Regions from separate parts of the Latilactobacillus sp. genome, predicted to be linked through region 1. Evidence: predicted binding sites of a transcription regulator. Region 1 holds the regulator's gene; the other holds the start of a gene.
The links. The regulator LexA, encoded in region 1, represses DNA repair genes until DNA is damaged. The targets are predictions, from matches to a motif close to CNAACANNTGTTNG.
Positions count from the first base shown of each region.

Region 2: a site for LexA is predicted at 1,833-1,846, ahead of NDN60_RS02420 (YdbC family protein). Genes of this name have one in related genera too.

Region 1 covers NZ_JAMQEX010000015.1:24,922-28,338, reverse strand. The annotation lists gene NDN60_RS07885 (ABC transporter ATP-binding protein) at 1-150, opposite strand, end outside; gene NDN60_RS07880 (YneF family protein) at 292-522, opposite strand; gene NDN60_RS07875 (DUF896 domain-containing protein) at 603-845, opposite strand; gene lexA (transcriptional repressor LexA) at 980-1,594, shown strand; gene NDN60_RS07865 (adenine phosphoribosyltransferase) at 1,728-2,246, opposite strand; gene recJ (single-stranded-DNA-specific exonuclease RecJ) at 2,270-3,417, opposite strand, start outside.
Region 2 covers NZ_JAMQEX010000002.1:183,154-186,570, forward strand. The annotation lists gene recN (DNA repair protein RecN) at 1-1,436, shown strand, start outside; gene NDN60_RS02415 (hypothetical protein) at 1,495-1,818, opposite strand; gene NDN60_RS02420 (YdbC family protein) at 1,941-2,165, shown strand; gene gmk (guanylate kinase) at 2,238-2,849, shown strand; gene rpoZ (DNA-directed RNA polymerase subunit omega) at 2,854-3,111, shown strand; gene coaBC (bifunctional phosphopantothenoylcysteine decarboxylase/phosphopantothenate--cysteine ligase CoaBC) at 3,200-3,417, shown strand, end outside.

The sequences.
Region 1 (3,417 bases):
CTTTCGGGCAGCCATTAAATCAATTAACGTCCCAATCACTTTTGGTGGCACGATTTGCACAATTGCAACTAGGACTAAAAAAACAACCCCTAATATATAGCGGCGATATTCTTGTTTAAAATACCAGCCTAATTTCTTAAATATACCCATAAAATATCTCCGTCTTCAAAATTAGATAATCCTCATTATAGCAATCTTAGTTCAGTGGGACAATTATTTCTCTTCCAATAAAAAGAGGGTTCCATACAAAAATAAGTTTTTGTACGAAACGCCTCTTTAATTAAGTCATGTTTATTTTTTGCTACGTTTTTGTTGTGCTTTCATTGAGCTCATCATCTGGTTTAATTTCTTTTCAGATGGTTTTTGCCCCATTTGCATCATCATAGCTTTCAACATATCTTCATTAACTGGTGGATTTTCTTCGAAATATTTCTTCATGTAAGCACGTGCGCCGAAAAAGCCAGCAACTGCACCTAATAATGCCCCAATGACAAAAATTAATACGCCTATTCCAATATTCATATCTTATGCACCCCTTCCTCATTCAGTTCACTTAAATATTCTACACATTATTGCACTAAAAAGAAAGCGGAATTCCTAGATTAATCGTCACGTAAACCCTTTTCACGTTGGATGTCCTTCACTTTTTCAGGTGTGACTTCCTTACCTTCTTTATCATAAACTTGTAGCATCTCAACTTGTGAACGGAAACTAGAACGGAAATCCTTCAAATAAGCGTCCCGTAGTTCTTGACGTTCCATTGTTTCTTCGGGTGTTAACCCTTCTGCTTTTGCTTTATGTGCTAATTCGTTGATACGATCGAGTCGTTTTTGATCCATTGCCATCATCGGCCTCCAACTTTAAACTTTTATCCTATTTTGGACTAAAATGCTCAAAATGTCAAAAAATACGAACACTTGTTTGAAATTCACCTATAAATATGCTACTATATGCTTAATAGAACGAATGAGGTGCGCTTATGACTAAAACTGAATCCAAACAATTAGAGGTCTTACGTTTTATTCACGAACGTGTTCAAGACAAAGGTTACCCACCAACGGTCCGCGAGATTTGCGAAGCCGTTAATTTATCGTCCACTTCTACTGTCCATGGCCATTTAGCCCGACTTGAGAAGAAGGGCTTATTACAAAAGGATCCCACTAAGCCACGGGCGATCGAGTTAACGCCCGCTGGCCTAACGGCAATTGGGGCGACACCCCAGAAAATACCAGTATTAGGGGTGGTTACTGCCGGTGTGCCTATCTTAGCAGTTGAAGAAGCAACTGATTACTTCCCGCTTCCACCTAGTTTGCAAACCGAACAAGATTTGTTCATGCTAACAATTCGTGGTGAAAGTATGATTAATGCCGGTATCTTAGATGGCGACGAAGTTATCATTCGCAAGCAATCAACCGCCGATAATGGCGATATTGTCATTGCGATGACTGCCGAAGATGAAGCAACCTGCAAACGGTTCTTCAAAGAAGCAGATCACTATCGTCTCCAACCAGAAAACGATACGTTTGAACCAATCATTTTAAATGAAGTCAGCATTCTAGGGAAGGTCGTTGGCCTTTACCGAGATCGCATGTAATAAAAAAGAAGTTCGCTTAGGCGAACTTCTTTTTTTGTCTGTTTCTCTTTAACGTGCTTTCATCAACTACTTTCTGCACTTTGCTATATCAGTCAAATGTTCAAAAGCAACCTGTTGATGGCGCACTTCTTTATTAGTATTCCATTAATTTAAAAATATCATAGTCCTTAATCTTTTCGCGGCCGTTTAAGTCCTTCAATTCGATGAAGAAGGCTGTCCCAACAACGATGCCACCTAGTTCTTCAACCATTTTGATTGTTGCGGCAATTGTGCCACCGGTTGCTAATAAGTCATCTGTTACTAAGACTTTTTGGCCTGGTTTAACCGCGTCTTTATGCATATATAATGTTGATTTACCATATTCTAAACCATAGCTAGCTGAAACTGTTTCGCGTGGCAACTTGCCCTTCTTACGAGCAGGTGCAAACCCGACACCTAATTTGTAAGCAACCGGGCAGCCAACGATAAAGCCCCGGGCTTCAGGGCCAACGACCATTTCAACACCTTTATTCTTGGCGTATTCAACAATTTTATCCGTTGCTGCTGCGTATGCTTCACCATCGGACATCAAAGGTGAGATATCACGAAAAGTAACGCCAGCTTCCGGAAAATCCGGAACACTTGCGACATAATCTTTAAAGTTGATTGACATATATAATTCGCTCCTTAACTCTTTTAGCGATTTGCTACTGCTGGGAGAGTTGCTAGCCAGTCTTTCACCTCGGTAAAGGTTGAATAAACAAGCTGTTTTTCCATTTCAATTTTAGCTAATCGTTTTTGATAACTTGGTGCACTTTCCAGTGCATGCTTTTCAGGTTGTAACTCGGCCGTAATCAGACCACGTTCTATTCTAACAAATCCGAGGTCAAAAAACACCTGCAACATAAAAATCATTAACGGTAATTGTAATTTTAAATACGTTGCTAATTCTGCTAACCGCGCTTTTTCAATGTTTGGGTGCTTGCGTAAGTAGACTAAGAAGGTCGCAAACTGTTGTTTTGTCGGCATTCCTTCTAAGTAAGCAGAGTGTTTGGCATAAAAAATCAAGCTTAATTTAGCGGCCTGTTGTTGTTGATAAAATTGTTCAAAAGCAGTTAAATCAGCTGGTTCATCAACTACAATTAGCTCTTGGCTAGTAGCAACTTGTTCATCGGTAGCTAACAGCGCCTGACTCCCTGCCGGTAAATAAGACTGCAGTTGCTCGCGCATTTTATCATTGAAAAAGACGTAGTCGCCTGTTGATTGGAATAATTGCTTCGTCAGACGATTGCTACGTTGATCAAGTACGACTTGCCCACTTGTAGCAAGGTCTTTTACCATTAATTGCAACGTCGTCTGGCCACGCCAAGTATTCTCACTCAAACTCCCGACTAATTTCACATCTTCAGCGGCTGTTAAATCGGGCATCAAAGCCCCTTTATTGAAAGCTAAAACCGCTAATTGTTGTTGTTGATCAACCGCCATCATCTTCAAATGCTTCTGATCAGCACCGATTTGTTTGACATCGGCTAACTGGGGTGCACTAAGTTCAATTAACGGTTCTGGGTTATCACTGCCAAAAGGTGCCAGTTGTTGCAATGCTTGATATAAATCAGGCGTAATATCAGCTAACGTCAGCGCCAAATCAACTGGTAATGGTTGGCGTCCTGTTAAATCTAACTGATTAACTTGCGCATACTCGTTCATTGCAGTTTGAATCAGCGCTAATTGATCAACCTTAGCAGTCAAGCCAACTGCCATGTGATGGCCACCAAAATGAACCAATAATTCACGGTGGGCATCTAACGCTTTAAATAAATGGAAAGCTGTCACACTACGGCCAG
Region 2 (3,417 bases), on a different contig from region 1:
AAACCATTTTATTACAACGTGATTTGGCATTAAACGGGCATAATGTTTGCCGTGTTAATGGCCATCTGGTCAACACTGCGACGCTTAAAAAGATTGGAGAAACATTAGTTGATATTCACGGTCAAAACGAACATCAAGAATTAATGTATCCTGATCGCCATCTAGGCTTGTTGGATGAGTTTGCCCACACAGCTTTGGCGAGTGCAAAGGCGGCCTATCAAGAAACCTATCAGGCTTACCGGCAAACGGAAAAAGCATTGAAGAAGAAGCAACAAAATGAGCAGGAATGGGCCCAACGCCTTGATATGCTTAAATTTCAAACTAATGAAATTGACGCAGCGCAATTACAACCAGATGAAGAAAGTAAGTTAATCGAAGAACGCGCGAAACTCAGCAACTTCCAACGAATTAATCAGGCCTTGCAAGCTAGTCGCGCCATTTTATCTGGTGAAGAAGGCAACGCGCTAGATCAAATCGCGATTGCGATGAATCAGATGCAAGAAATTGCGGAATTAGATCCTGAATTCAAAAGAATTGCTGATAATCTACAAACAGGCTATTACACACTGCAAGACAGCGGTAGTGATATTAGTCGGGAAGTCGATAATCTTGAATGGGACGAAGCACGCTTGGATGAAATTGAACAGCGCTTAGAAACAATCAATAATCTCGAACATAAATATGGCGATTCAATTCCTGAAATCTTAGCTTATGGGGCGCAAATTACCAAAGAATTGCAAGCAATGCAGGCCACCGAAGCCAATGCAAGCGAATTAGAGCAACAATTTGAACAACAACAAGCCCAATTGCTGGAAGAAGCAGCCGTTCTTTCTGAGAAACGCCAAGCTGCTGCTCAACAGTTGGAAAAGGCTGTTCACCAACAACTCAAAGCGCTCTACATGGCTAAAACGGTTTTCAAAGTTGAATTTGCCATGGTTGATAATCAGCAATTTATGCGCAGCGGTCGGGATAAAGTTGAATTTTATATTCAACCTAATCCGGGTGAGAAGCTACGGCCGCTTGCCAAGACTGCTTCTGGTGGGGAATTATCCCGATTGATGTTGGCGCTTAAAACGATTTTCTCAGAATCACAAGGCGTTACCAGCATTATTTTCGATGAAGTTGATACTGGGGTCAGTGGGCGTGTTGCACAGGCAATCGCCAATAAAATTAGCGAAATTGCCCAACATTCACAAGTCCTCTGTATTACGCATTTGCCACAAGTAGCGGCGATGAGTGATCATCAATACCAAATTCAAAAACAAATTAAACAAAACCGCACAGAAACATCAATCCAAAAGGTAACCGGTAAAAAACGCGTTGCTGAACTGGCTCGTATGTTGGCGGGGACAGAAGTGACGGAATTAACGCTAGAACACGCCCAAGAATTAGTGGACCTCGCAGAAACTGCTAAAGCACAGATTAGACAAGCTTAATAAAGAAGGGGTTAGGACTTGTTGTCCTAACCCCTTCTTTAACGGTCATCGTCTATTGTTAGTTATTTTTTGAGATGTAGCGGATTTGATTTAAAGTAACGATTTTATAAAGATTAGAGTGATTTTCTTTTAACAAGTAAGTTTGTTCGTCGAGTTGCTTAATCAAGCGCCCATTGACTTGTTCGATGTGCTCGGCCACGTTAAATTGGATAGCCAAACGGTAATGGCGATCAAAAGCTTGCATCATATAAAGTTGAATTTGGCTAGGTTGCATCTGGGGTTGTTTGATTAATTCTTGGGCATCATCGAGTTCGAAAAAGCGTTGATACCGTTTCACCAATTCATGACTAAAGCCGACTACTGCTGATTGTTTGATTTCCATAACGTGTTGTCCTCCGAACATTTGTTTGTATTTCTATTATACGAACAAACGTTCTAATCTGCAAGCGCAAATTTAAATTTTTTTCGTGTATAATAGATTAAACGATGAGAAAGGGTGATTTTATGAGTGATATCAACTACAAAATAATGGCTGAAATTGGGGTCATTAGTGAAGATAAGGCGGGCTGGAAGAAAGAATTGAACTTAATTGCTTGGAATGGTCGCGCACCTAAGTTTGATTTACGGGACTGGGCACCCGATCATGCGAAGATGGGCAAGGGCATCACGCTCACCAATGAGGAAGTTGCACAATTGCAAACAATATTAAATGAGATGAACCTAAAGTAGACTTGTAATTGGCAGTCATCTAGTGATAAAATAGAACTTAACTATTTTATAAAAGAAGAGGGAATTACGTAGATGTCCAATCGAGGAATGTTGATCGTTTTATCTGGCCCATCAGGGGTTGGTAAAGGAACTGTCCGTCAAGCAATGCTAGAAGATGAATTTCGTGATTTTCACTATTCAGTTTCGATGACGACTAGAAAGCCAAGACCAGGCGAACAAGATGGTGTTGACTACTATTTTGTGAGCAAAGAAGAATTCGAGCAAGAAATTGCAAATGATGGTATGCTAGAGTATGCACAGTATGTTGATAATTATTACGGCACACCGATGAAGTATGTCAATCAAACCTTAGAATCAGGCCGCGATGTCTTATTAGAAATCGAAGTCCAAGGTGCGATGCAGGTTCGTGAGAAGTGTCCAGATGGCGTGTTTATCTTTTTAACACCGCCTGATTTATTGGAATTACGTAATCGAATCCAAAAACGTGGCACTGACGATCAAGCAACGATTGATAAGCGCATGCAAAAAGCAGCCGATGAAATTCGGATGATGGAAAATTATGATTACGCTGTTGTCAATGATGAAATTCCAAACGCCGTTCAACGGATTGAAAAGATTATTGAGAGTGAACACTTACGAGTACCACGTGTGATTGATCAATATAAGAAAATGATAGGGGAATAATAAAATGATTGTATATCCTTCAATTGATAAGTTACTAGAAAATGTTAACTCACGCTATTCATTAGCCGTTTTAGCAAGCAAGCGAGCACATCAAATCGAAGCTGGCGATTTGAAAATGTTATCAGAATACAAATCACCTAAAACCGTAGGGATGGCAATGGAAGAAATTGCTGCTGGCAATGTAACCATTGATCCTGATTCATTGATGCTTGAAAAAGATGCTGAAAAAATGGATAAGCTTTCTCAAAAAGATGGCGAATAAGAATAATTAGCGAACCGCATTTTTAGTTTATTCATCGTGGGATGTCTAAATTAAGAGGCGGTTTTTTTATTTAAAGGAGGTTTTTAAAATGGTGAGTTTAGAAAACAAACACGTTACGGTTTACGTAACCGGTGGGATTGCGGTGTACAAGGTCGCTAGTTTAGTGCGTCAGTTGATTAAAAATGGGGCAATTGTCCGCGTGGCAATGACGCAGGCTGCCACCGAATTTGTGACACCATTGACCTTTGCGACATTAACGCGGCAAGAAGTGCTAACTGATTTAATGACGATGAATCACCCAGAACA